Regions from separate parts of the Xenorhabdus sp. SGI 60 genome, predicted to be linked through region 2. Evidence: riboswitches for the same ligand, from Rfam matches in the RefSeq annotation. Region 2 holds a riboswitch; each other region holds the start of a gene.

Region 1 (10,123 bases), 1.2 Mb from region 2:
GGGTGCTTTTATCGTAAAGATATTGGCTACCGAGCCATTGCCCGTTTGAAATAGCTCAACCTAAGCCGACGGAAGGAACAGAATTACAGCTTATCTTTCGTCGGTTCCCAACGACAAAAATCATCATTGGCGACCAACAATAATTTTTTGCCTTCAGGCGAATCCAACCATGCAATAGTCAGTAAACCGGAACGATTGCTTTGCCTTTCTTCGAGCCATCTCTGTGCGTGAGGCTCAAATTCAATGAATAATTGTTTTCCTAAACAGGTGGTAACTCGTCCGTTCTGCCAATGCCCTTGTAGCAACTTAACCTTATCTGCAATTAAAGTATCACTGATTTTTTCTATCTGTTTAGCATCAAATTTCAGACGAGCCACATCATCATCGGACAACGGTTCATTACGTTTTTGCAATTGCCGTAGCTTAAAAATGACAGAATTATCTTGGGAGATACGTAATGTCTCTGCGATGGGCGGATTATCAAACACATTACGGCGGATTTGCCACAAACTACCATGACGATATTCGTAGAAAGTCACAATGGTGTCTTTATTATGGGGAGCTTTATTGTGGTAGGGGCTGTAAACACTCATAATAACCTGAGGTTTACTGTTTTGATCGTTTAAACGCCATAAACGAATAACGCCGTTATCGGTCACAAAACCACTGGCGCCGAAAAGAGGTGTTGTTGGCTGAATCGAACAGGCGCTGAGCAAAGAGATGAACCCTAATGCTAACAGCCCCTGTAGAATCAACAAAAGGGGTTTATTTCCCCCTCTTATTTTTTTTCGCAATTCGATTACTTAACTGCGTCTTTCAGTGCTTTACCAGCGGAGAAAGCAGGCACGTTTGCTGCTGCGATTTTAATTTCTTTACCAGTCTGTGGGTTACGACCAGTACGCTCTGCACGATGATTAACTTTGAAAGTACCAAAGCCTACCAGCTGCACTGCATCACCATTTTTCAGAGATTCAGTGATTGCATTCAAAGTTGATTCCAGAGCAGCTTTAGCCTGAGTTTTGGTCAGGTCTGCGCCTGCTGCAATTGCATCAACTAATTCAGTCTTATTCATAGATTATCCTTACAGTGTGTTTATCGTTTGCAAAGCATCGAGTGCGACGGATATGCCGATTTGACAGCACCCCTGCATACACGCACCGATAGCCACTTCTTTTCGCCCTCCAATGTAGAACAGAGTGAGGGCAAATGTGAAGACTTTAAATACGGCAAATCAAGCACTAAGTCACGTTTTATAAGTTATTGCGCCAAATTTATGCCGATATTGCTGACTTCCGCCTCACGGAGATCAGCCTTTAATCCTTTAATTAATTCGATGTCCCGTTCTTCGCAATCTGCCAACAAACGGTAAATCTCCCATTGAATGTCCCATTCTTCCTCAATGGCAGGTAATACGTTTAACTCATCCTCGGTCATTTCTCTACCGGCCTGCGTCATTTCCAGCATAGCAACAGTACGGATGGATGTTTCACTGACGGCTATTGCATGTTCTAACGTCGAGCCACTCAGACGAGAATGAATTGCTTCACTCAATGCAATGCACGCATCAATCGCCGGATACACACCATAAATATCATAATCTTCCGATGATGGGATAATGGTTTCCAATTTTTCCAGCTGATTATCAAAATTCACTTTTACATCTTTAACGACCAAGATTTCCCACACAAGATCCAGAATGCGGCGATATTGTACAGGGTCTGCAAATCTACTTTGGAGACAAAATGCCTGATAATTTGGATACATCCGCTCACATAGACTAGCCATAAAAGTCAAATGTTGCCAACTTTCGAGTTTCTCCAACCGCAGGTGGATCGGGTTTCTTAACATTGGTCGTTACTCATAATGCCTAATTTGCGTCGAAGTTTACCTGAAAATCAAGAATATCCACACTTTTCCGCCACAATTATAGATTTTTCTGCATTGTTTGCTTAAAAAATAGCCTATTTGAAGCAATCCCGTCCGCCCAACGGATAGGTTCAGGCAGTTTATACCCTTTCATACACTGCTCAACCCAAAATACTGCACTATCAATACTGATCCTATGTCCAAGGGAAATATAGAGCGGATTACATCTTTTTTTACTTCTCAATACGACACCTATCTGCTCACCATGATCCATCAATGGCTGACGATCACCCAGAACCTCTCCTACCGGTACATGTTCACCACACAAACGGCTTTTTGCCACCCCAATGGTGGGAACATCCACGAATACCCCAAAATGGCTGGCGATACCAAAACGCCGAGGATGGGCAATGCCCTGACCATCCACCATCACCAAATCAGGCCGCAAACTTAATTTTTGCCATGCAGCTATCAGCGCAGGATATTCACGAAATGAGAGTAAACCGGGGATATAGGGAAGTATCGTATCAATTCTGGCAATTTGGTATTCAACCAATTCTAGTGAGGGATATTGCAATACCGCAATGGCGGCACGGGTTACCGTACCGCTTTTTTCAAACCCAACATCAGCACCCGCAATGAACTTCGGCGTAAAATCTGGCGTAAAAGATGCAGAAAAAACATCATGGCGGATAACCAGCCGTGATTTCTCTATCTGTTCCTGACGTAATGCCTTTGTATCAATCATAGAATCATTGATGGTATTTTACTGAAAGCCTATGTACTGCTTCAACGAATGCGCCTGCGTGTTCTGGCGGAACATCCTGATGAATACCATGCCCCAAATTGAAAATATGCCCACTGCCCACACCAAAATCGTGTAAAATTGTCGACACTTCTTCTTCAATTCGTGCTGGCTGGGCATATAACATGGACGGGTCCATATTACCCTGCAAGGCGACCTTATCTCCAACGCGCCGACGCGCATCAGCCATATTCGTTGTCCAATCCAAACCAAGCGCATCACATCCTGTCGCCGCCATCGCCTCAAGCCACTGCCCGCCCCCTTTGGTAAACAGGGTAACAGGCACACGACGTCCTTCATGTTCGCGGATCAATCCATCAACAATTTTATGCATGTATTGCAGGGAAAACGCCAGATAATCGCGATGAGACAAAACCCCACCCCAGGTATCGAAAATCATGACAGATTGAGCGCCAGCTTTTATCTGCGCATTCAGATATAAAATAACGCTGTTTGCCAATTTATCCAGTAACATATGCAATGTAGCAGGCTCCGTATACATCATGGCCTTAATTTTGGTAAAAGCCTTGCTGCTTCCGCCTTCAACCATATATGTGGCCAATGTCCACGGGCTACCAGAAAAACCGATCAAAGGAACTTGCCCTGCCAATGCCTTACGAATAGCCCGCACGGCATCCATGACATAGCCTAACTCCAGTTCGGGATCAGGCACAGGCAACTTTTCTACATCAATATGATTCTGAATCGGAGAATGAAAACGTGGCCCTTCTCCCGTTTCAAAATACAGCCCTAATCCCATCGCATCAGGAATAGTCAAAATATCAGAAAACAGGATAGCGGCATCCAGCGGAAAGCGGCGTAAGGGCTGGAGAGTAACTTCACAAGCCAATTCGGTGTTTTTACATAACGAGATGAAATCTCCCGCCGCCTGACGCGTAGCTTTATATTCAGGTAAATATCGACCGGCCTGACGCATCATCCATACCGGTGTGATATCGACGGGCTGACGCAATAAGGCACGCAGATAGCGGTCGTTTTTCAACTCATTCATGACAAGCTCCCTTGATTAATTTATGCACGACAAACACACGAAAAAACTGGTGCAGTTTAACATGCCTGAAATTGAACTTCTGGCATAACCTCCCATAACATGATGATTACTGATGACGGCATAACGCCACCGTATCTTCAATTAAACGGCGAGCAATCGTATCAGGAGGAGGAATCAAGGGAAGATTATCATAACGGTGCCAATCTGCACTGATAAGTTCAGCGGGATCAATATTGATTTCACCGCTCTCATAATCGGCCAGAAAGCCTACCATCAATGAATTCGGGAAAGGCCACGGCTGGGAGGCAACATAACGCAAATTACGGATCTTAATTCCGCTCTCTTCCATCACTTCACGATGCACAGCCTCCTCCAGGGTTTCCCCCACCTCAACAAAACCGGCCAGCACGGTATGGACCCCATTGCGGTGACGCTGGTGTTGTGCCAGCAAGATATGGTCATGACGACGAATACCGACAATGATGCTAGGGGCAATTTGTGGATAGTAATGTTCATGGCAATGGTTGCACAAGCAGGCCCATTCACGCTGACTATGCTGCATCTCATGACCACAGTAACCACAATAGTGATGTGAACGATAAAACTCAGCCAGTTGAACACCACGCCCAACCAACTGAAATAACTTCGCATCCCGATCAGCAATTAAACGAGGAGAGGACATATCTGAAGCCATTTTCTGACGAACCAACCAGACCGTTTCTCCTAACCACTCACCGATGGGTTGTGCCATATGGCCTTGCAATGACCATTGATTGGCACTACCTAAAGGTAACTCCCCTTGTGGTAGCCAAACCCGATTTTCAAGACTGACAATCCACCAGCCTTGTTCTCTACCTGTCAGTTTTTGTTGCATAATCTGTTCCATCATTGGTTATGTGATTTATTACGTCTTCAATCTCGTTATACTAACCGCACTGTTGAATACCCTTCTTAAATAGGAGTCACAGTAATGTCAAAACAAATGCTCCCAAAAACGGAGTTGTAGTTTTCACAATCCCCTTTATACTTTGAGGTGTTTTTTCTTGTCGGAGTGCCTAGCGTTCAACGTATATCACGATGGACACAGGCTGAGACCGTTAATTCGGGATCCGCAGAACCTGATCGGGCTAATACCCGCGAAGGGAACAAGAGTAATCACTCCGCTGCCAGTATTTTGTACATTTATGTAATCATGTACAGATACCAATCAGCCCCAATCATTACTCCCTGCGAGCTCCAGACAAGCAATTTTCTCAACTTAAGCCTGATCAACAATGAGACAGGCGATAACACAGTCAGGAATTTGCTATGTCTAAGTCCAACAATATCGTTATTTCGAATACTGTTATTCCAACGGCTGATATCTCGCCTAAAGCCCATCCAGCGAGGCCACGTAAGGTTCAAAGAGATGCGGCACAAGCATTTATCCATTCCGTTCAAGGGGTCACTTTTCCCAATTCAAAGCGCATTTACCTTGAAGGCTCACGCCAAGATATTCAGGTTCCTATGCGTGAAATCCAACTTTCTCCCACATTCATTGGGGGCACGAAAGAAAAACCCCAATTTGAGGCAAACGAACCTGTCCCGGTTTATGACACTTCCGGCCCTTATGGCGATCCTGCTGCCATACTGGATGTAAGGAAGGGTTTACCTAAGATCCGCCAGCCGTGGATCGATGAACGCGATGATACCGAACCTGTTTCAGTCCTCAGTTCTGATTTTACCCAACAACGCCTTGCTGATGCTGGATTGGATCACCTGCGCTTTCACCATCGCCCATATCCACTGAAAGCCAGGCATGGCAAGCGTGTCACCCAATTGCACTATGCACGCCAAGGGATCATCACACCAGAAATGGAATTTATCGCATTGCGTGAAAATATGGGGCGCGAACGCATTCGCAGTGAAGTTTTGCGCCAGCAACATGCAGGGCAAAGTTTCGGTGCCAACTTACCGGAAAACATCACAGCCGAATTTGTCCGTCAGGAAGTTGCTGCCGGCCGTGCGATTATTCCCGCCAACATTAATCATCCTGAATCTGAACCGATGATTATTGGTCGCAATTTCCTGGTGAAAGTGAATGCCAATATCGGTAATTCTTCCGTCACATCCTCTATTGAAGAAGAGGTAGAAAAATTGATCTGGTCTACCCGTTGGGGCGCAGATACCGTAATGGATCTCTCCACCGGACGCTACATCCACGAAACCCGCGAATGGATACTACGCAATAGCCCGGTTCCCATTGGTACTGTCCCGATTTATCAGGCACTGGAAAAGGTCAACGGCATCGCAGAAAACCTGACATGGGAAATGTTCCGCGATACCTTGCTGGAACAGGCCGAACAAGGCGTGGATTATTTCACTATTCATGCTGGTGTACTGTTGCGTTATGTACCGATGACCGCCAAACGCCTGACCGGTATTGTTTCCCGTGGCGGCTCAATTATGGCGAAATGGTGCCTTTCCCATCATCAAGAAAATTTCCTCTACACCCACTTCCGCGAAATTTGTGAAATTTGTGCGGCCTATGACGTCTCCCTCTCTTTGGGGGATGGATTGCGCCCCGGTTCAATTCAGGATGCCAATGACGAAGCCCAATTCGCAGAATTGTATACTCTTGGTGAGCTGACCAAGATCGCATGGGAGTACGATGTTCAAGTCATGATTGAAGGACCCGGGCATATTCCAATGCAACTAATCCGCCGTAATATGACGGAAGAGCTGGAACATTGCCACGAAGCCCCATTTTATACGTTGGGGCCATTGACGACCGATATCGCCCCAGGTTATGACCATTTCACCTCCGGCATCGGCGCCGCCATGATTGGCTGGTTTGGCTGTGCCATGTTGTGTTATGTCACCCCCAAAGAGCACCTCGGTTTGCCCAATAAAGAAGATGTCAAACAAGGCCTGATTACTTACAAAATCGCAGCCCATGCGGCAGATCTCGCCAAAGGCCATCCGGGGGCACAAATCCGTGACAATGCTATGTCAAAGGCGCGGTTTGAATTCCGCTGGGAAGATCAATTCAATCTGGCACTTGATCCTGACACCGCCCGCGCCTATCACGATGAAACCTTACCGCAGGAATCCGGCAAAGTGGCCCACTTCTGTTCCATGTGTGGGCCAAAATTCTGCTCAATGAAAATCACACAAGATGTACGCGATTATGCAGCAAAACTGGAACAGGAAGCGGGTATGGAACAGATGTCAGAAGCATTCCGTTCCCGTGGCAGTGAGCTATATCACAGTGCGGAGGAGGTGGTACATGAAAAATCAGCCTGATATTTCAATCCGTCCGCAAGCCCCTTTTGCGCCAACAGCACACCGGTTGGGGCTTTATCCTGTGGTGGATTCCCTGACGTGGGTTGAGCGTTTACTGGCAGCCGGTGTCAGCACTCTGCAATTGCGCATCAAAGGGCTGCCGGAAGAACAGGTAGAGAAGGATATTCAGTCCGCCATTGCGCTCGGTCGTCAATATAACGCCCGTTTGTTCATTAATGATTATTGGCATCTGGCAATCAAGCACCAGGCCTATGGCGTTCATTTGGGGCAGGAAGATCTCGATATCGCCAATCTCAATGCTATCCAGCAAGCCGGATTACGGCTGGGCATTTCTACCCACGATCAACAAGAACTGGCGCGGGCAAAATCCCTGCGCCCCTCTTATATCGCACTCGGACATATTTTTCCCACCACCACGAAAGAGATGCCCTCATCACCACAGGGACTTGAAGCATTAAAACATCAAGTGGAGATCACACCGGAATATCCTACTGTCGCCATTGGTGGCATTTCACTGGAACAGGTGCCAGATGTGGTAGCAACGGGAGTTGGTGGCGTGGCACTGGTCAGTGCCATTACAAAAGCGAAAGATTGGCGACAAACAACGACCAGATTACTTCATCTGGTTGAAGGACAAGCGCGGGGGCTTTTATGTTAAATGATCAAGAGTTTATACGTTACAGTCGCCAATTACTGCTGGAAGAAATGGGTCCCGAAGGGCAAGAAAAATTAAAAGCCAGCAAGGTGCTGATTGTCGGCCTGGGTGGATTAGGCACGCCGGCAGTGCTTTATCTTGCGGCGGCCGGAGTGGGAAACCTGTATCTGGCGGATGATGACAAGTTGCATATCTCAAACCTGCAACGCCAGATTATCTATCGCACTGCAGATATTCCTGCCAATAAAGCCCTACTGGCAGCAAAACAGCTGGCTGAACTAAACCCGCAAATCAATATCATTGCACTAACCGAGCGGCAAGATCGTGATTCTTTGGTTCATGCTGTCAGCCAAGTCGATCTGGTATTGGATTGCTGCGACAATATGGCAACTCGTCATGCCATCAATGCTGCCTGTATTGCAGAAAATAAACCACTTATCAGCGGCAGTGCCGTCGGCTTTAGTGGGCAATTAATGGTATTGACTCCCCCTTACCAGCACGGTTGCTATGCCTGCCTCTATCCTCATCAGGAAGAGCCTCACCGGAATTGCCGGACAGCCGGTATCTTAGGTCCCATCGTTGGGATCATCGGCACATTGCAATCATTGGAAGCAATAAAAATGCTGGCTGGTCTCTCTTCTCCCTTAAATGGAAAACTCCGGCTGTTTGATGGCAAACAGCAAAGTTGGAGCACCTTACAGCTTACCCGTTCATTACAGTGCCCAATTTGTGGAACTACCCGATCTACCGATAAAAAACGGTCAGGAAAAGAAGTCGCATGAATATTATCGTCAATGATCAACCCATTACGCTAAGTGCAACCATAACAGTGCAACAATTGCTGGAACATATAGAACGCACGCAATCAGGTACTGCTTTGGCTATCAACCAAACCATTATTCCGCGTTCAGAGTGGCAAACCCATCGGATCAATGACGGGGACACTATCTTGCTGTTTCAAGCCATTGCGGGTGGCTGATATTACCGGAGGTTAATTTTATGTTAAAAATTGCAGATACCACCTTCCAATCCCGTTTATTTACCGGAACAGGCAAGTTTGCCAATGCTGGATTGATGATCGACGCGATCCGCGCCTCTGGCAGCCAATTGGTCACTATGGCGATGAAGCGCATCGATCTCCACGGCAATAATGACGATGGCATTCTCGTACCACTGCAACAGTTGGGTGTCAAACTGCTACCCAATACTTCTGGAGCCAAAACCGCAGAGGAAGCCATATTTGCCGCTCGCCTCGCACGGGAAGCGTTGGGAACTCACTGGATTAAATTGGAGATCCACCCCGATGTAAAATACCTGCTGCCCGATCCGGTTGAAACCTTAAAAGGAGCGGAACAGCTAGTCAAAGAAGGATTTATCGTTCTGCCCTATTGTGGCGCTGATCCTGTCCTGTGCCGCCGATTGGAAGAAGTCGGCTGTGCTGCTGTTATGCCATTGGGCGCCCCTATCGGTTCAAATAAGGGGTTACTGACCCGCGATTTTCTACAAATCATCATCGAACAGGCTAACGTGCCCGTGGTGGTGGATGCCGGGATCGGCGCACCGAGTCATGCGTTAGCCGCTATCGAAATGGGGGCGGATGCTGTGCTGGTAAATACCGCCATCGCGGTTGCCCGCAATCCAGTCAAAATGGCGCAGGCATTTAAAACGGCCATTGAAGCAGGCGAACTGTCTCATCAGGCAGGCGTCGCAAACCAAAAATCTCATGCTGAGGCTTCCAGCCCACTGACTGATTTTCTGGGGGTAATATGACCGGCCGAACATTTAGCCAACGCTGGCAACAACTGGATTGGGATGACATCACCCTACGTATCAACAGTAAAACATCCCAGGACATTGAACATGCACTAAACAGCGATCACCTGACGTTGGATGACTTTATGGCCCTGCTCTCCCCTGCGGCATTGCCTTATCTTGAGCGACTCGCCCAACGTGCACAGCAACTGACTCGCCAACGTTTTGGTAATACCGTGGGATTTTTTATCCCACTCTATCTTTCCAATCTGTGTGCCAACGACTGCACTTACTGCGGTTTTTCCATGAGCAATCACATTAAACGCAAGACGCTCAATGAACAGGAGATTGAGGCAGAATGTCTTGCGCTAAAAAAACTGGGATTTGAGCACATTCTGCTGGTGACCGGAGAACACCAAAACAAAGTTGGCATGGCTTATTTTCATCGCTATCTTCCCCTGATCCGCCGCCATTTCAGCTCTGTCTCAATGGAAGTTCAGCCACTGGCGCAAGAGGAATATGCTGAACTGAAAACATTGGGATTGGATGGCGTGATGGTCTATCAGGAAACCTACCATCAGCCCAGCTATCAACTGCATCATTTGAAAGGCAAAAAGCAGGATTTCCACTGGCGACTGGAAACACCGGAACGCCTTGGTCGAGCGGGAATAGACAAGATTGGGCTAGGCGCTTTGATTGGGCTATCCCACAATTGGCGAACAGATTGTTATATGGTGGCTGAACACCT
Region 2 (10,123 bases):
TCAATGTAATACCATTCCACGTGAAAATCTCTATCTTCCAGGTACAGATTTCGTTGATAGAATCATGCTCGAAAATAACCGCCCCAATACTGTTCTTCGCTCCATGCAAACCTTATTGAATCATGGACGCCTGGCAGGTACGGGTTATCTCTCAATTTTGCCAGTAGATCAGGGGGTTGAACATTCCGCCAGTGCTTCTTTCGCTACCAATCCTCTCTATTTTGATCCCAAAAATATCGTTGAACTGGCGATTGAGGCCGGCTGTAATTGTGTTGCTTCAACTTACGGTGTTCTGGCGTCTGTTTCTCGCCGTTATGCACATAAGATCCCATTTCTGGTTAAGCTTAATCACAATGAAACTTTGACCTATCCCGCCCAATATGATCAAACGTTGTATGCCAGTGTCGAACAGGCATTTAACATGGGTGCCGTTGCGGTAGGTGCAACAATCTATTATGGTTCTCCCGAGTCACGCCGCCAAATAGAAGAAATTTCAGCCGCCTTTGAACGCGCTCACGAACTCGGTATGGTCACGGTGTTATGGGCTTATCTGCGTAATTCCGCTTTCAAGAAAGATGGGGTTGATTACCACACCAGCGCCGATTTAACCGGCCAGGCGAATCATCTGGCCGCAACGATCGGCGCCGATATCGTTAAACAAAAAATGGCTGAAACTAATGGTGGTTATACTGCTATTGGGTTCGGGCATACAGATAAACGCGTCTATAGCAATTTGACCTCTGAACATCCGATTGATCTCGTTCGTTATCAAATTGCTAACTGTTATATGGGACGCGCTGGATTAATCAATTCAGGTGGTGCTTCTGGAAACAATGACTTAAGTGATTCTGTCCGCACTGCCGTTATCAATAAACGTGCCGGAGGAATGGGATTGATCCTTGGCCGCAAAGCGTTCAAGAAATCGATGAAAGAGGGCGTTGAGTTAATTCGCTCCGTACAGGATGTTTATCTCGATAAGAAAATTACCATCGCTTAATCCATTAGATTCAGTACGTTCAAAATGGGGATCTCGCATCCCCATTATTCAAAAATTCACCACCATTGATGAAAATGGTGGACTGGTCCAATGCCATGACCAACCTGCAAACTATCCGCCTGCATCAGCGCCTTTTGTAAATATGTTTTGGCAACCGGCAACGTACTTTGCCAATCAGAGTAGGGGCGCAATGCAGCAAGTGCTGCGGATAAAGTACAACCCGTTCCATGAGTATGCCGTGTATTGACTCTGGGAGCGCTAAAACGCCACTCCCCTTCCGAGGTAAAAAGCCAATCCGGGCTTTCCTCATTATTTAAATGTCCGCCTTTCAATAAAACGGCCTGGCATCCCATTGAACGTAATGCACGCCCCTGCCATAACATTTCATCTTCAGTATTGGCAATATCACATCTCAATATAGCTGCTGCTTCCGGTAAATTAGGGGTGATCAAAGAGACGATCGGCAGTAATTGCTCTACCATTACGGAAACAGACTCTGGTGATAACAAAGGATCACCACTTTTCGCTACCATAACAGTATCCAATACAATGTAAGGAATAGGATAACGCTGCAACGACTCTGCTATTACAGCGATATTAGCCGCATTCGACAACATACCAATTTTGGCACTGTCGATCCTGACATCTGAAAGCACGGATTCTAATTGGGCAGCAACAAAGAGGGGAGCAAGTTCATAAACGGATTGTACACCCAGTGTATTTTGCGCAACCAACGCAGTGATAACTGTCGTACCGTAGGCCCCAAGCGCAGAAAAGGTTTTTAAATCGGCTTGAATGCCGGCACCACCGCCAGGATCGGTTCCTGCGATAGTCAGTGAATTAATTCTCATTATGGTGATTCCTACCACCAGCTAAAGAAAAGCGGGTATCGGAATAAGAGATATACCATGACTTCCCTACGCTGGCATTATCCAGATCAGGTAATACGGGTACTTCTCAGTTCAATAAAGAACGCCCCGAGTCAAAAAAAATCACTCCATTAGTACCCCAATAGAGTGATATTTGCAATAGGTTATCGCCAGATAATAAAACTAAACTAACGATAAATAGATTTAACCAGCAATCGAATAGCAGCTAAATTAAATTTATTACTATAAAGTTTTAACGTTTGCAGCAGCAGGACCTTTAGGACCATCCTGAATTTCAAACTCAACTTGTTGGCCTTCAGACAATGTTTTAAATCCATCTTTCGTAATGGCAGAAAAATGTACAAATACATCTTTGCTACCGTCAGATGGAGTAATAAAACCAAAACCTTTAGACTCGTTGAACCACTTCACAGTACCAGTGATTTTTGCCATTTCAAAAATTTCCTTTGAATCACTTTATTAGCCTATTGGCATAAAAATAAACAAACCAGTATTAGTTACTGTTATTTATTAACAGAACTGTACTTCGTTTACCCATGTGTTTTATCACATACTCTTTATATAATCGCAAGCCATTTTTTTCAGGTGCTGGAGACAACGCACATATTTAAAACTCTCAATTTCTATTCCGAATTGAAATTACTCCATAACCTTTAAGTCACGTAACCCTATGAATATAGGTAAAAAGAAAAATTCACCCAAAGCAATATCTTTAATAAGATTAATATATAATATTGTTTTACATATCAGTTATGGTGTAGACCAGAGAGTTATCGTTATACAAAATTCATTTTAGATAGCTGTAAAAATTATGGCTAATTTCACTTATTATTTTTGAACATACAATATAGTCGTTTTACCTGTAACCAGCTTACTTTTTGTTTATCATTTGTTAAATATTATTCAATTATAATATTTGTGGGATAATTTTTTACTATTCATCTATACGATTTATTGATTTCATAAAGTACATTTTGCTGGAGTAGTTAGCGTTTAAAATGAAACTACATTGTCAAAAAAGAGTATAAATATTCTTATTCTGAATTATGGAGAAAATACAGAAATAATATTTTATTAAAAATAGAATTCACCAGATAATGGCGTTTAGTTACATAAAATAACGCTAATGTATTATTTAGCACTGACAATAACAATCAGCCGGGCATAATACCCGGCTGAAAAAACATGGCATGGATTGGCAACTAATCTGCTTATCTCTTGGCTTTCTTTGAGCGAACAATCAAATAACCAATCCATAAGACACCTATCCAAAACGGCATCAAGATGACTGAAATACGAATTGGTGGCATCGTTAGTATAATAACAAGAATGAATGCCAGGAATACTAAACACAGATAGTTTCCAAATGGATACCACAGTGCCTGAAATTTCGTCTTGACACCTTCTTTATCTTTAGCTGAACGGAATTTCAAATGAGCACAACAAATCATAATCCAGTTAATGACCAGAGTTGTTACCACTAATGCCATTAACAACTCAAATGCCTTACCGGGTATAACATAGTTAATCAATACACCAATTGATGTTGCCAGCGCTGATAAACCAATAGACAAGACAGGCACATTGCGTTTGTTAACTTTTGTGAGTGCATAAGGCGCATTACCTTGTTTAGCCAAACCATACAACATCCGGCTATTACAATACACACCACTGTTATAAACAGACAACGCCGCCGTTAGTACCACCACATTCAGCACATTCGCTACCCAGAAGTTATCCAGATCATGGAAAATCAAAACGAATGGGCTGCCGCCTTCTACCACCTTCTCCCACGGGTACAACGACAGCAAAATAGCCAATGAACCGATATAGAACAGCAAGATGCGATAAACAACCTGGTTAGTGGCTTTTGGGATATTTTTCTCAGGATTTTCTGCTTCTGCTGCGGTAATGCCTACCATTTCCAGCCCACCAAATGAAAACATGATCACAGCCAGCGCCATAATCAAGCCAGAAATCCCATTTGGCATAAAGCCGCCCTGCTGCCACAAGTTGGTGATACTTGCCTGTGGGCCACCATTACCGCTAATCAGCAAATAACTTCCAAAGATAATCATCCCGACGATGGCACTGACTTTAATGATAGAGAACCAAAATTCGGTTTCACCATATAACCGAACATTAATTAGATTGACGAGATTAATCAGTACAAAGAATATTGCGGCAGAGATCCATGTTGGAATTTCCGGCCACCAATATTGGATATACATACCAACAGCCGTTAATTCTGCCATTCCAACCAAAATAAACATTGCCCAATAATTCCAGCCTGCCAGAAAACCGGCAAAATTCCCCCAATATTTATAAGCAAAGTGGCTAAATGACCCCGCGACTGGCTCTTCGACAACCATTTCGCCCAGTTGTCGCATAATTAAAAATGCGATAAACCCACCGAGCGCATACCCAAGGAGCACTGAAGGCCCTGCCATTTTAATGGTTTGGGCAACACCTAAAAATAACCCCGTGCCTACTGCACCGCCGAGAGCAATAAGCTGAATATGTCTGTTCTTTAAACCACGCTTAAGCGTAGATTGTTGTTCTTGTTGTTCTGCCATCTAATCCTCTTTTTACGATGCTTAGAACCCGTCTCATTAGAAGTTGTTTTATTTGTTGTTTTGAACCTTTGTACCTGAATAGAGCCAGAAATTCTCCTACTCTTCTCAAATTGAGCAAAATTTGTTGAGTTCAAATTTTCTCAACATAATTCCTTCAACATATTATATGTTATTGAGTTATGTACTAATTTAACGCAATATTGAGTTTGTTAATTCGTATCAAGTGGATATTAAAACACCATTTACAAAGAATGAATACTGCGGATGCATATTAACACACATGCAGACAAAATATGGTTGATTGAATGTCAAAAAGGCAAGTATCGGGTGATGGAACAAACACCTAATTCGAACACATCATTACCTTGCTCACAATGTACATCCAACGCTAACAAATACAAAAACAGACATATCAATATCAAGCACAGAGCTAAAAGGATTTTTTTAGTATTCAATGAGGTCACCTTAGGATTATTTCATTGTAGTTAACTTTATAATAAAATATTATAGGGAGTAATCATATGATAGAGTGATAATAGTGTATTAAAATTTTTTATCTAATCACTGTCCTCCCTATTAATGATGGGTTTTGTCATCTTGAAAAGAAGTTGTGTATACTTCCCCAACCTTCAACCAATTTAAAATTGTAATGGCACAAGATAACCACTTAGCACTTGTATGCGCACTGAGTAAATGGATAGAAAACCATCTTGGCCGTGTCATTCATCTTGAAGAGCTTGCTGCTTATTCTGGCTATTCACTTTGGCACATGCAGAAAATATTCAAGGAAGTTACCGGCATATCTCTTGGGAAGTACATCCGCCAACGACGCTTGGCTGGCGCTGTTTATCTGTTGAAAAATAGTTCGTTGCCTATTTTTGATATTGCCCTGGATTTCGGGTTTGGCTCTCAATCCCATTTTACCTATATGTTCCGTAAAGAGTACGGCATTACGCCTTATGATTTTCGCCAAAGTACAGATATTGAACTTGAAGTTAAGCTTCCACTACATTTAACTTACAACTGCGAATCTTAAAACCTGGTATCGTTAGCGGCCATTCATCATGGCCGCCATGTCTCAACTTACTTATATCCACTACTTTCTCTTTCCAAAAAACACCATTTTGTTTCTATATATTAAGCATAAATCGTTATTGATATTTTTCTACCAATGCCAGAGCTATCGCTTCCGTTTCTGCATCGGGAATGCCATTAATGTCTGACGGGCGAAAATGCATCTGAAATGCTTGAATCGTTTTATAAGTGGCGCTATCCAAAACGCCTGTTTGAGGAATACTATAACCATAAAGGGCCAGTGCTTTCTGAACTGATATTACTGACGCCAGCATACCCGGTGCTCTACCCGCCAAATATTTATTCACTGTTGCATGATCGGGCCAAGCGCCAATCCCCTGTTCATAAAGTTCACGCCACGGAAAAACAGGCCCAGGATCTTCTTTTCTCAGTGGTGCAATATCGCTATGACCCACAACATTCACAGCCTGGATCTTATGCCTGTGCATAATATCTTTTGCCAATCTGATAATTGCGTCAATTTGTGATGGGTGATATGAACACCACTCTTTTTTAATAAACTCTTGTTTAAAGCCGCAATTAACAATTTCTATACCAATAGAATAGCGGTTCAAGCTTTGGTATCCATTCCACTCACTCTTTCCCGCATGCCATGCCCTTTCCTTTTCTGAAACCAGTTGGAAAATAATCGGCTCTTTATCCTGATATCTCGGTTGCGAAGGAATAAGGTAATGAATACTAACGCGGCCTCCCGTTAATTCCCGTAAAGATCTTTTATCATCTAACGCGGTATAGTGAAGGACAAGAAATCTAATTGAGTCAATACCTTGCTTGGTCGAATAAGGATAGGAATAGTCAACAATATAACCATTTCTATCTTTTAGCTTAGGGGAATAAGAACAACCAATCAACAATGTGATAAATATGCATATTATTAATCGTTTTATCATGATCGGTCAGCTATTTTACGGAAAAAGATAACATTATGATGATTATATATTAGATGAAACAAAAAGAGATGTGGTGTTCTTTTACTTATCCGCATGTTTTTAAGAACAAATAAAAGCCAGCTATTCGCGGAACGAACGAATAGCTGGCTAATAAAGTTACTTGATACGAGTCATCTTGTGTTACTGATATCCTATAGACATTTCAGTATCAGCAATTACTCTTCTCACCGTTATGCGGTGCATCATTATCCCAAATACCTTTTTCAACTTGCTGTTGGATCTCTGGGTAGCTATTAATATTGAATGTCGGTAATTTGCCTGATTTTCTCTGCTGGTTATAATCTTTCGCCAGTTTCACCGCGATACCTGACAACATGAATATGGCAATCAAGTTAACAATAGCCATACACGCCATTGATAGGTTAGCCATATTCCAAACCAGAGGTACGTCTGCCAATGTACCAAACATTACCATACCCAACGCAGCCAACCGCAGAATAAATAAGCCAGCAGTGTGGTTACGCTCCAGGAATATCATATTGCTTTCAGCATAAGCGTAATTGGCAATAATCGACGTAAAGGCAAAGAAGAAAATAGCAATCGCAACAAACATCGTTCCCCAATGTCCAACCGCGGATGATAATGCTCGCTGAGTTAATTCAATTCCACTGATCGCAGTAACGTTTTCGTTAAGAACACCAGAAGAGAGGATGATCATCGCCGTCGCACTACAGATAACGATGGTATCCATAAATACCCCCAACATCTGCACATAACCCTGAGAGGCCGGATGGGGTGGATATGGAGAAGCTGATGCTGCCGCATTTGGTGCAGAACCCATCCCCGCTTCATTCGAGAATAATCCGCGTTGAACCCCCTGAAGCATTGCCTGGGAGATGCCGTAGCCTAATGTTCCCGCTATCGCTTCCTGAATGCCAAAGGCACTCTTGATAACCAGTGCAAATACCGCTGGGATACGTTCAATGTTGTGACCAACAACCCAAAGTGCCAGGATAAAATAGGAAATTGCCATAAAGGGTACAACCAATTCCGCGACCCGAGCGATAGAACGCAGCCCGCCGAAAATAATTACACCACTGATAATGACTAATACGATACCGACATAAATTGGTTTGATATTAAAAGCAAAGGCAGCCGCTTCCGCAATTGAGTTTGCCTGAACAGCATTAAATACAAGACCAAACGCGATAATAAGGAAGAATGAAAATAGAATTCCCATCCATCGCTTCTTCAACCCTCTTTCCATGTAGTAAGCCGGGCCACCGCGATAATTTCCTTGATCGTCTTTCGTCTTGTACAACTGGGCAAGCGTGCTTTCCACAAAGGCAGTCGCCATACCAATAAATGCCACTACCCACATCCAAAAAACAGCCCCTGGTCCACCGGCAGTAATTGCAATAGCAACGCCTGCTAAGTTACCGGTTCCTACACGAGCAGCAAGGCTGGTACACAAGGCCTGAAAAGATGAAATGCCAGAATCATCCGACTTATTACTATTTCTCAGAACTGAAAACATGTGGCCAAAGTGGCGAAGTTGTATAAAACCAAAACGCAGTGTGAAGTAAAGACCAACCCCAAGGAGAAGGTATATCAGTACATAGTCCCAAAGAATGTTGTTAATGAAGTTAATCAGATCCGTCAAGATATTTTCCCCTTACTAATTAGCAAACATTAGCTGACCATAGCGCCGTATTCGGCGAAATTTTATTGTGCTTAATTCCTTTTATAATTAACAAGTAACATAATTCTGTATACGAAAAACACAGAGATACAAGCCATTAAAGCGAAAAGAATGTAACACAATATTTATTTCAATGGGTAACTTTTAATGAAATTTTTACATTTACTTTAGCGTTATTGAACATTTGTTTTGATATCCATAAACGCTTCATTTCTTATTTCAAGCCACCTAATTATATTTTTAGCGCAAAAAACGCGCAGTAATTTTCTTCCCATATATAAGCAAGAAACATAAATAAATTAACAATTGGACTTAAAATACGAAACCAGTTGGCAACTAAAATACAACCTATCAAAACCAGCGTCAATCTAATACCTATTCCAATGCCCACAATATATAGAGCATATGTTAATTGAAAGTTATTAATGTCATATCAAACAAAATACATAGAACAAATTTAGATAATCACGCACTGCTATATCACTAATGTAGTAATAACCAAATTCATTAAAAAAATTGAGGTAATTACAAAATTTAATCTTTAAATTTCTAATATTTTCGGAAACATATAGTAATATTTCACTTAAGATGAGATTATTAAATTTTAATACTGTGATAGTTGGAAAAAGTCACCATTGCATATTAAAATTTTCAGTTGTTATTTTTATAATAGGAAACAACAATAACAGGTTAATAAGATGTTAATAATCCACTATCTGGCCATCAGATAATCTGCAAGTGAGGTTATAATTGATGTTAGAGCGAAAAAGAAAGAATCCCGCAGACAATATACTGCCCAAAAGAGTTTATAGAGGAAAATCGAAGTATGAATATCACCCTGCAACAGGGGGGTCAATCTCTATCTGCTGTTTGAACTCACCAATGTCTGTTGTTTGGAAAGAATACAATAAGATTGTGGAAAAAATAGAAAAAGATAGTACATAGAGCCTAATATATGTCGAAGTTAATGAAAAACGGGAGCCATCACTCCCGTTGATACTAACATCATAACCACTATCTGAATAAAATTCAGTCATCACAACAAAAACAGCTGGTGTTATAAAATAGAATTTTATTTTCTGTCATAAAGATCGCATTTTCCCTTAACTATAAAAAATAAACAGATTATGGACTTCTGAACCGCGTAAAAGGCTTCCAATAAATAACTGGGGCGTTCAACCGTTGATTGGTATTAAACATAGTATTCACGTTCAATGAAGGTTCCGATGACTTTATCGTGTATTTCTGATGAATTAGAATAACCCAGCGTCTTGCGATTGCGTCGTTTAATTCGGGTGCGCAAAGTCAAATTCTCCCGCTCAATACGTTGAGTGAACGTCTTTCCGATGAGGTGCTGGCTTTCTGGTAATAGGTTGTAAGCCTTGAAATTATCGGTACACCAGAACACGACCTTGAACGAGGCGAGCTTCTTGAGAAGTTTCCTGAGCGTCTTCTTGTTTCTCGTTCCAAACGTATGCGCAATGATCCGTTTCAACCGAGGCTCCCAGGCATACTATAGCCAGCGTTGGCATCTTTTATTCCCGATAAATGACCACATTTCGTCAACTTCACAAATAAGCTGAACGTTGACATTATCCAGCGGGAGTGTCGTTACGCATCGCGGTTTGAGTTTTTTAAAACGTGGACGACAGCATTAATACTGATAGGCAATGCACGTGCAGTATCACGAATTCCTGCGTTGTTCATGGCAAGATCAACGACTTGTTCTTTTATACCCGCTTGACACGCTCGATAGGCGTATTCCAATTGGAAGGTTCGGTTGCAAGAGAAACAGCGATAGCGTTGGTGACCGGCATCGCCTTTACCATGCTTTTTGACGAATTCCGTTTGCTGACAAAATCGACATTTTACTTCAACTGTTGCCATTTAATCTCTCCAAAAAATGGCGATTATACACAACCATCAACGGGTTGAATACGTGTCTATAAAAGAACTAAATCAAAAAAGTAATC
Region 3 (10,123 bases), 2.2 Mb from region 2:
ATATTGGGGAATCTGAAGCGCCAATGCTTTATTATTTTGCCCGTGTTTTGCATCAACAACAGCGTAAATTTGAAGCACCTGAAAAATGTGATTGGCTGATTGTATTATCCGAAGAAATAGCGCCCGCTCCCGAAGGCATGGCGCTATTTTGGCATGGACATAGGCCAACTCGCGATCGTGAGAATTTGATTGTTTATAAGAAGGTGGGGTTGGGTGATGTAAAAAATATTCAATAGGATATATATGAGTTATGCGGCCACTTCTGGTACTGGCAAAGTCATAAAGTCATAAAGTCATAAAGTCATAATATATAAATAACTGTATAATTACTCATATTTAATTCTCATAAATACTTTTAAGGACAGTGAGATTGAATACAAAAATATTAATACATTTAGTTATATAATAAAATTATTATTCCCAAAACCACCGCCTCCGCCGCCTCTCCACTTACCAACTTCTCTGTTGCACCATCATAATAAATTTTTCCATCCACAATCAGCAAAGAGCGCGGTGCGATCTTGGCGGCATCATCAAGATTATGGGACACCATGAGTAAAGTCATTTGTCGTTCGCTGCATACTTGATCCAGTAATTCCAGCATCTCATTGCGTAAAGCCGGATCAAGTGCCGAAAAGGGTTCATCCAGCAATAAAATCGGCTGGTGGCGGACTAAACAACGTGCCAACGCCGCCCGCTGGCGTTGTCCACCTGAAAGTTGGGCAGGCAGGCGTGATAAACACTCTTCCAGTGACACTTGAGAGGCAATCTGTTGCAGCGTTTTCTCTTGCTCAGCACTTAACCGCAAGCCGGGATGCAATCCCAAGCCAATATTTTGTGCGATGGTTAAATGGGAAAACAGGTTATTTTCCTGAAACAGCATCGAAACAGGCCGCTTGGAAGGTGGGGTATGCGTATGGTTTTCGCCATCCAGCCAAATATCACCTTGTGCTGGAAACTGGAAACCCGCCATTAAACTTAACAAGGTACTTTTACCTGCCCCGCTAGGGCCGAGAATTGCAATGCGCTCTCCGGTTTTGACGCTCAGATTAAAATGCATGGCAAAGTGTTCATAAGTATAAATGACATTTTCAAGTTTAATCATGGCGTCGGCTCGGTAAGCGTTCAATCACAGTGAATAAAACAAAACACAGCAGGAGCAACAGAAATGCGGTCACGGCACCATCCTGACTGCGATATGCCCCAATTTGTTGGGAAAGATAATAAGGCAAAGTGCGGAAATCTTCATTGCCAAATAAGGCGATCACACCAAAATCGCCAATGGATAATACACAGGCGAAAGCCAACGCTTGTGCCAATGGCATTTTTAATGCTTTAAGCTCGATCCAATACAGGCGGTGTATTCCCTGTATATTGAGGGAGCGGCATAGGGGGTTATAACGCTGTGCCAGATCGCGCATGGGGTTTTCCAATACTTTTAATGCGTAGGGGATCGCCATCAATGCGTTGGTCAGGATAACCAGCCCGTAAGGTGATTGGGGTATACCAATGGTTGTGTTTAGCAGGAGAAAAAAACCTGTGGCAAGGACGATCCCCGGCATGGCCAGGATCAACAATCCGCTACTTTCCATTGCCTGTCCCCAGCGCGGGGAATGGCGTAAGCGTAATTCGCGGCTACTCCATAGCAACATCATGGTGAAAATAACACACAGCAATCCTGCACCTACTGCAATAATGATGGACGTGGTAAGGGCTTGCCATAAAGCGGGTTGGCTTAAGACACCTAAAATATCACGATTCAGGCCATCCACGATGACCGCCAATAAAGGGGGAAGTAACAGCAATAACGCGATGCCAATCAGTAAACCATCAGATAATTTTTGCAGCCATGAATCCTGTGGATTACGCCATTGTTGTTGATGCCCATAACCAACAGAAAGCGCGCCTTTAAGTTTTTGGCTCAGCAGCACCAAGCCAAGGCAACAAAAAAGTTGTATCAAGGCAAGCAGGGCAGCATGACCAAGATCGTAGTCGTAACTCAGCGCCTGATAAATGGCAAGTTCAATGGTCGTTGCGGCGGGGCCACCGCCGAGGGCCAGAACCGTCGCGAAACTGGCAAAGCACAGCATAAAAATCAGCGCACCCGTCGGTAAAATTTGACGGCGCAAATAAGGCCACTCGATAAAACGAAAATGTTGCCATTCACTCATACCAAGCTGGGCGGCAAGTTGGCGCTGCTCAATAGCAATACTCTCCAGAGATTGCAGCAATAACCGTGTTGCCATTGGCATATTAAAGAAAATATGTGCCAACAAAATGCCTTGTAGCCCATAAGGTGTAAAACGATATTCAACGCCTATCCATTGGCAAAGATTCGCCAGCCAGCCGGTCTGACCATAAACGGTGAGAATGCCAAACAGGGCAACCAAAACAGGGAGAATCAATGTCATGGCGCATAAGCGCAGAAAGAGAGTCTTTCCTGGAAAACAACGACGGTACAGTGCCCGAGCCAGAAAAATGGCCGGTGTTACCGATAAAACGGCAGAGAGAAATGCCTGCCAGAAGGTGAATAGAATGACATGCCAGAGATAACTGTCATGCAAAAATGTCTGCCAATGGCTTTCAGGTGCATTGAACCACAGCGCCCCGAACGCCGACAGGGCAACCATCATTAACAGGCCGGAGGCAAGAACCCCCGGCAATAACCAACCCGCGATTAACGGCTGACAGCACTTTGCCATGTACGTATCCATTTTGTACGGTGTTTTGCCACATCATCTGCGTTGAATTGCAGGGATTTCTCAGGAACCGGAAGTTGTTTGAAAACGTCGGGTAAAGGGATATCAATGACAGGATACATCCATTGGGTTGTTGGAATGACTTGCTGAAATGCCGGAGAAAGCATGAAATTCAAAAAATTCTGTGCCAGTTCTGGCTGTTTGCTTGAGGTTACCTGAGCGGCCACTTCAATTTGCAAGTAATGTCCTTCCTTGAAAATAGCGGCGGCGTAGTTATCTTTTTTCTCTGACATAATGTGGTAGCCAGGTGATGTGGTATAGCTCAACACCATATCCCCTTCACCTTTCAGAAACAGGCCATAGGCTTCACTCCAGCCTTTAGTAACAGTGAGTGTCTTTGGAGCCACTTTTTGCCACTCCTGAGCGGCTTTGTTGCCATAGAGTTTTTGTATCCAGAGCAATAGCCCTAAACCCGGCGTGCTGGTACGTGGGTCTTGGTAAATAATCTTCCAATTCTGGTGGTTATTGATTAATTCATCCATACTTTTGGGGGGATGAAGCAGGGTATTTTTGTTGTAAATAAAGGCAAAATAACCGTAATCGTAAGGAATAAACGTCGTGTTGTGCCATGCAATGGGTAATTTCAGTTTTGAGGTATCGACGTGACTTGGTGTGAATAATCCGGTTTGTTGAGCGGCTTGAATCAGGTTGTTATCTAACCCCAGTATAATATCTGCGGGTGTTTTTTTGCCTTCCATTCTCAAACGGTTCAGCAAGGAGACGCCATCTTCCAACGCAACTAGTTTCAGTTCACAGCCACATTCTGCCTCAAAGGCTTTTTTGATGGCAGGCCCTGGTCCCCATTCAGAGGCAAATGAATCATAAGTATAAACTGTCAGGGTAGGTTTTGCCTGGCCTGTCTGAGCAAAAACACTGGTAGCAATAGACAGCAGGCTGATAGCCATAAAGCGGGAAAATAATTTCGTAAACACTTTGCTCTCCTATAGTTGCATATATCAATAGTTAGCAATATTGATAATTATATACATCAATCACTTAATGTTTGTTATTAGCAGATAGCAAAGGATCTGAGAAGGTGCTAAATGAAAATGACATCTATTATATCAATGAGTAGCGCCTCAAATCCCTACGACGGTACTAACCGGTTCAGGTTCGACGGGTTTGTTCTCAGCAGTACTGTTTTGCGACAGCCGTACCCCGTTGAGATAGCAGTATTGTAGAGACTTCGGCTACGTCTGCAAAGTCTAATCATAGAGGTTTACCGCTCGAGATGAGTGTGAAACAATTGGCTATCTTTTTAAATTTGTTATACCGAGAGGTAGTCTGGTGATCGATGATGATGGCTACCGCCCGAATGTAGGAATTGTAATTTGTAATCGCCAAGGGCAAGTTCTGTGGGCCCGCCGTTATGGGCAGCATTCCTGGCAGTTTCCTCAAGGGGGTATCAATCCTGGGGAATCACCAGAGCAAGCAATGTATCGCGAGTTGTTCGAAGAAGTTGGTTTAAATCGCAAAGATGTACGGGTTCTTGCCTCAACCCGGAGTTGGTTGCGTTACAAATTACCCAAGCGTTTGGTGCGTTGGGATACAAAGCCTGTTTGTATTGGGCAAAAGCAACGTTGGTTTTTATTACAGTTATTGTGTAATGAAGCGGATATTAATGTGCAGCGCAGTAAGACACCGGAATTTGATGGTTGGCGTTGGGTCAGTTATTGGTATCCTGTCCGGCAGGTCGTTTCTTTTAAACGCGATGTCTATCGCCGCGTGATGAAAGAATTCTCTTTTATTGTGATGTCAACGCAGGAGTCGGCTTCATTATTCCATTCACCTTATTTACATCGTCGTAGAAAAAGTTAGGTTATTGCTATGCTCATGCGCTTACGGGAAATTGTTGAAAAGGTTGCGATGGCAGCTAATTTATCTGAAGCGCTTGAGTTATTGGTTAATGAAACGTGCCGGGCAATGAACACGGATGTCTGCTCTATTTATTTGGCGGATCATCAGCGGCAATGTTATTACCTGATGGCAACCAAGGGGTTGAGAAAACCCAGGGGGCAAGCAATTAGTCTCGCCTTTGATGAAGGCGTAGTGGGGCAAGTTGGGCGTTTGTCTGAATTAATTAATCTCGCTGATGTCCGTGATCATCCCAGTTTTAAATATATTCCCCAAGTAAGAGAAGGAAGTCTGCGGGCTTTTTTAGGTGTACCGATTATTTATCGTCGCCAATTGCAGGGAATACTCGTTGTCCAGCAATATGAGCGACGGTTATTTGATGAAAGTGAAGAATCTTTCATGGTGACACTGGCGATGCAACTTGCTGCTGTTCTCGCTCAGGCGCAAACCAAAGGGTTGTTCGGCCAGTATCGCCAGACCCGCATTAAGGCGTTTGCTATTTCTAATGGCATTGTTATGGCACAGGGATGGCAAGATCGCTCCCAACCGTTGTTGGAGCAAGTGACTGAAGCATTGACGCTGGATTATCAGGCTGAACGCTCCAGACTGACTTTGGCGCTTGAAGAAGCAACCGCGGAATGCCGTCGTATTAGCAAGCGCTTTACTGCCAGTTCACAGAAAGAAAGCGCCGCCATTTTCGATCTCTATTCCCATCTATTAAATGATCCTCAACTCAAGCGGGATCTGTTTTGTACCGTTGATAACGGTTTTGTAGCGGAATGGGCGATTAAAACTGTGATTGAAAAATATGCTGAACAGTTTGCCAGCTTGCAAGATCTTTATATGCGCGAGAGGGCATCGGATCTGCGGACGCTCGGTCAGCGAGTGTTGTTTCATCTGAGTGGTTCCGCTACGGGAATCAGGCAGTGGCCGGGGCGTTTTATACTGGTTGCTGATGAACTCAGTGCTAACTTGTTGGCTGAGTTGCCACAAGATCAATTGGTTGGTGTGATTGTACGAGATGGCGCGACTCATTCTCATTCTGCAATATTGGTTCGTGCGATGGGAATTCCGGCTATCATGGGAGCGGATATCCAGCCTGAGCTATTACACAATCGGACACTTATTCTGGATGGTTATCGCGCAGAGGTTTTTATTGAACCGGCGCCTCTGATTGCTAAAGAATACCAACAAATCATTGAGGAGGAACAGGTCCTCAGTAAGCTGGCGGAATGTGAACAGCAGAAGCAAGCACGGCTAAAAAGCGGAGAACGGGTTCTGGTGCAGCTCAACGCGGGCTTGAGTTTGAAACATGAACGACAGATAGAAGACAATATTGATGGCATTGGGCTGTACCGCACAGAAATTCCTTTTATGTTGCATAGCGGTTTTCCATCAGAAGATGAGCAAAAAAATCGCTATCAAGAGATACTGGAACTTTTTCCTGAAAAGCCAGTGGTATTGAGGACCCTGGATATTGGCGCTGATAAACAACTTCCTTATATGCCTATCAATGAAGAAAACCCTTGTCTGGGATGGCGAGGCATTCGCATCACGCTGGATCAACCGGAAATATTCCTGATTCAGCTGCGGGCGATGCTAAAAGCCAGTGCACAAACGGGCAATTTAAAAATACTGTTGCCGATGGTGACCAGTATTGAAGAAATTGATGAAGCCCGAAAACTGATTGAGAGAGCAAAAATTGAAGTAGAGCAAACGCTGGCTGAAACAATCACAATGCCCCAGGTTGGTATTATGCTTGAAGTTCCCTCTGCCATTTTTTTGCTGCCTCAATTAAAGAAGCGGATTGATTTTGTTTCTATTGGCACGAATGATTTAACCCAATACTTGCTTGCGGTGGATCGCAATAATACCCACGTCTCTTCGCTGTATGATAATTTGCATCCTGCGGTGATTAGGGCCTTGAAATTCGCCTTTGATGAATGCCAGCGTCTTGATCTCCCGATTAGCATATGCGGAGAAATGGCAGGTTTACCTATGGAGACACTCATATTGCTTGGCTTAGGTTACCGTAGCCTGAGCATGAGTGGTCACAGTATTCCGCGTATTAAGTATTTATTGCGTCACTTGGATGCCAAAGAACTTGAGCATCTTATTGAGTTGATTTTGAAAGCTGAAACCAGCCATGAAGTAAAAGTATTGTCAGCCGAATTTATGGAATCACAGGGTTTGGGAGGCTTGATTCGAGGGTCATGCTCCCAATAGTTAGATTTATTACCTGAGATAGAATTCACGCTCAATAAACGTTCCCATCACTTTATCGTGCATCTCTAAGGGGGAATGTGGGAATTAATCAGCTAAAGCCTCAACATGAATTTTTTGATGCTATTGGTCGGTCGTGACATCAATTTATTGAATCATGTATAGTATGCCTATTTGGAGAACATTCAGATGGCAAAGATTGATGTGACCTGTCCCTCTTGTTGTGCAGTTAAAGGGATCCACCGTAATGGGCGCTCACGTTCTGGTCAGCAACGTTATCTTTGCCAATCCTGCCGTCACTCCTGGCAACTCGAATTCACTTATGCCGCTTGTCGTCCCGGTACACATAAACAAATCGTCGATATGGCCATGAATGGCATGGGATGTCGGGCGACAGCACGAGTGATGGGAATTGGCCTGAATACCGTTCTTCGCCATTTAAAAAGCTCAAACCCAAATCGGTAACCGAAACCATTGCTCCTGGCACTGAAGTGATTGTCTGCTGTGAAATGGATGAGCAGTGGTCGTACGTGAAGTCAAAGAATCAGCCCCGCTGGCTCTTTTATGCCTACGACAGGATAAGACGAAAAGTGATCGCCCATGTTTTTGGCCCGAGAACAAAGAGGACCTTGGGGCGTCTGATGGCTTTGCTGGCGCCTTTTAACATAGTGGTCTATATGACAGATGGTTGGAGAAGTTATGAAAAAATACTGGCCGGTAAACTGCATGTGGTCAGCAAGCGTTATACACAACGCATAGAGAGGCATAACCTGAATCTTCGTCAGCATTTGGCAAGACTGACTCGCAAGACCTTATCTTTTTCAAAATCCATAGAAATGCATGACAGAGTCATTGGGTATTATTTGAACATTCGTCACTATCAATAAATTGGAATCATGACCTCACGTTGTAATTTGCTCATGATATCTCCTTATTTTTAAATTAGATGTCATGCCGTAACTCGCGATGACGCCTAGAGTATAGGGGCAACAATGTATACAATAATTAAACAAAAAATCAATGATTGATATACTATTTGGTTGCAAAAATAACCATCCAATAACATAACAGCATTAGGTTTCACGATGATGCGCAATTTTGTCATTTTTTATTGCTTTAAAAAGAATAAACTGTCACTAAATATTACCAACTTAGAAATGAATATCTTGGTGACAGTTTAATCAAAACTCAGATACCATCTCAGGAATAAAATAACCACTGCATCAATATAAAAAATCCCAATGAAAATATTAAACTCTTTAAGATTGAATGCGTATATTTACTGATAAAATAAGCCAACACTACCGTAATCAATGCGAACACATATCTAATATTAAACTGTTCAATTAATTCACTAAGCGATAAATTATTCAGTGAAATATTGACGATAATCGTCCCAAGAATAAAACAGATGGCATAATCCAGAGCAGTAACCAGCAAACTCTTTCCTTTGAACAAGCGATTATTATTCATCAAAAAAGGGGCCGCCCTTAATATGAAACTTATCAATCCCATCAATACAATCAGCAGCATCATGATGTTCTATCCTTTCTGATTTTCCGCTCAATTAGTGCAATCACGATCCCACATAAAACAGGGACTGCCAGATCCATTAATTTCATATCCACTTCATTCAATAACGGTGCGCACAACCCGCCCATGACCGTTGCCAGAACAGACATATCCTTGCCCGAACGCCTGGCAGTCAGAGACGCAAAATGAATCGGAACCAACATCACGAGGAACAGCGAAAGGGATTCATAATTTAGATGCTCTGCCGAAACATATCCTAACAACGTGGCACAGAAAGTAATCACAAAACAGGGTACAGCAACGCCCAGATAAAAATGAAACTGGGATTTCCCATCCGTGATATTTTCCGCAGAGAGATGTGAATGGGTCACCGTATAAGTACTGGCACTAAATCCCAGCATTGACAACAAAACATGTTGTTTAGGCACGCCACGAAAATATTGTGACATCACCATCGCCATTAAGAAAAAGCGAAAGTTAATCAGCAATGCCAGAACGATAACAGAAAGTATCGCCCCATCAGCCAGATAACCTACCGCCGCCACTTGTAACGGTGCAGCATATATCAACAATGAGCCAACCAACGTTTCCATTAATGGAACACCATGACTCTGATAAAGCGCACCCATCGAGGTAAAAATAAAGAAAAATGAGATACAAACAGGCAAAGAATCAACCATGCCTTTCCTAAAGAGTGAATTCAACACTTGGCACCTATAGTTAGCGTTATATTTAGGGTAACGGAGAAGTTAATGTATTTTATGATAAATATCATTAAATAATAATCAATAGAAAACCAAGATAACCCCAATTTATTATCCATGACATCAGGATATGATATAACTTTATTTTATATATAAGGCCAATGATATTACCGCTATAGTGGAAATAATTTAAAAAAATAATTCCCTCTCGGAGAAATAGCATGAAAGCCATATTGAATATATTATTAGCGGGTATTATCCAGTTAGGGGGCATCTCTCTTTCCTATGCACAATCCACCCTGGATAACATTCAATCCACGGGGATATTCAGGATCGGAACCGAAGGTGCCTATTCTCCATTCAGTTATCATGATGCCTCTGGGAAACTGACCGGATTTGATGTGGAAATCGGCCGCGAAATTGCATTACACATGAAAGTGAAACCTGAATTTATTGAAAGTAAATGGGATGGTTTGATTGGTGGACTTGATGCCGGACGTTTCGATGCCGTGATGAACCAGATTGCCATTACACCGGAGCGCGAGAAGAAATACCGTTTCTCCCTGCCCTACGTTATTTCAAAAGCCGTACTGATTACCCGCAAAGATAACAACGATATTAAGACGTTCAGCGATTTAAAAGGGAAAAAATCGGCGCATACCCTGACTAATAACTTTGCCCAAATCGCCAGACATTATGGCGCCGACATTATCGGCACTAATGGTTTCAATCAGGAAATAGAACTGGTGAGCACAGGCCGCGCAGATGCGACAATTAACGATAAACTTTCTTACCTCGATTACAAAAAACATCGTCCGGCGGCACCGGTAAAAATTGTTGCCGCAGATACCCAGGCAGCACAAACCGCCGTGCTATTGCGTAAAAACGATACTGAATTAAAAACTGCAATAGATAAAGCGATTACTGAGATAAAAGCGGATGGGACTTATCAACGTATTTGGGATAAATATTTCGCTGAAAGCGACTAACCAGTAATGAAAATAGGAGCCTAACGGAATAGGCTTTTAAAATAAATCTTAGGTTCTAAGC

Evidence for each region. A riboswitch is a leader RNA that binds a small molecule or an ion and turns the genes downstream of it on or off. The one in region 2 is predicted to bind thiamine pyrophosphate.
Region 1: it holds a riboswitch for thiamine pyrophosphate, as region 2 does, so the genes downstream of both, thiC (phosphomethylpyrimidine synthase ThiC) here and thiD (bifunctional hydroxymethylpyrimidine kinase/phosphomethylpyrimidine kinase) in region 2, are expected to answer to the same signal.
Region 3: it holds a riboswitch for thiamine pyrophosphate, as region 2 does, so the genes downstream of both, thiB (thiamine ABC transporter substrate binding subunit) here and thiD (bifunctional hydroxymethylpyrimidine kinase/phosphomethylpyrimidine kinase) in region 2, are expected to answer to the same signal.

The regions. Positions count from the first base shown of each region.
Region 1 is NZ_CP196860.1:352,383-362,505, reverse strand. It holds partial or broken gene purD (phosphoribosylamine--glycine ligase) at 1-54, shown strand, start outside; gene ACSJJG_RS01685 (DUF1481 domain-containing protein) at 84-758, opposite strand; gene hupA (nucleoid-associated protein HU-alpha) at 800-1,072, opposite strand; gene ACSJJG_RS01675 (YjaG family protein) at 1,258-1,848, opposite strand; gene nfi (deoxyribonuclease V) at 1,925-2,614, opposite strand; gene hemE (uroporphyrinogen decarboxylase) at 2,619-3,683, opposite strand; gene nudC (NAD(+) diphosphatase) at 3,790-4,557, opposite strand; TPP riboswitch at 4,721-4,845, shown strand; gene thiC (phosphomethylpyrimidine synthase ThiC) at 4,992-6,968, shown strand; gene thiE (thiamine phosphate synthase) at 6,952-7,626, shown strand; gene ACSJJG_RS01645 (HesA/MoeB/ThiF family protein) at 7,620-8,405, shown strand; gene thiS (sulfur carrier protein ThiS) at 8,402-8,602, shown strand; gene ACSJJG_RS01635 (thiazole synthase) at 8,623-9,393, shown strand; gene thiH (2-iminoacetate synthase ThiH) at 9,390-10,123, shown strand, end outside.
Region 2 is NZ_CP196860.1:1,550,538-1,560,660, reverse strand. It holds gene fbaB (class I fructose-bisphosphate aldolase) at 1-997, shown strand, start outside; gene thiD (bifunctional hydroxymethylpyrimidine kinase/phosphomethylpyrimidine kinase) at 1,054-1,848, opposite strand; TPP riboswitch at 1,895-1,987, opposite strand; gene cspE (transcription antiterminator/RNA stability regulator CspE) at 2,110-2,319, opposite strand; gene ACSJJG_RS07510 (amino acid permease) at 3,099-4,463, opposite strand; gene mgrB (PhoP/PhoQ regulatory lipoprotein MgrB) at 4,772-4,927, opposite strand; gene ACSJJG_RS07500 (helix-turn-helix domain-containing protein) at 5,113-5,499, shown strand; gene ACSJJG_RS07495 (N-acetylmuramoyl-L-alanine amidase) at 5,615-6,445, opposite strand; gene ACSJJG_RS07490 (alanine/glycine:cation symporter family protein) at 6,657-8,111, opposite strand; partial or broken gene ACSJJG_RS07485 (IS1 family transposase) at 9,343-10,037, opposite strand; gene ACSJJG_RS07480 (hypothetical protein) at 10,054-10,123, shown strand, end outside.
Region 3 is NZ_CP196860.1:3,794,091-3,804,213, forward strand. It holds gene ACSJJG_RS17940 (ArnT family glycosyltransferase) at 1-236, shown strand, start outside; gene thiQ (thiamine ABC transporter ATP-binding protein ThiQ) at 395-1,105, opposite strand; gene thiP (thiamine/thiamine pyrophosphate ABC transporter permease ThiP) at 1,098-2,702, opposite strand; gene thiB (thiamine ABC transporter substrate binding subunit) at 2,678-3,664, opposite strand; TPP riboswitch at 3,826-3,930, opposite strand; gene rppH (RNA pyrophosphohydrolase) at 4,047-4,577, shown strand; gene ptsP (phosphoenolpyruvate--protein phosphotransferase) at 4,587-6,839, shown strand; one part of gene ACSJJG_RS17970 (IS1 family transposase) at 7,026-7,275, shown strand; one part of gene ACSJJG_RS17970 (IS1 family transposase) at 7,275-7,723, shown strand; gene ACSJJG_RS17975 (AzlD domain-containing protein) at 8,037-8,372, opposite strand; gene ACSJJG_RS17980 (AzlC family ABC transporter permease) at 8,369-9,049, opposite strand; gene ACSJJG_RS17985 (amino acid ABC transporter substrate-binding protein) at 9,295-10,062, shown strand.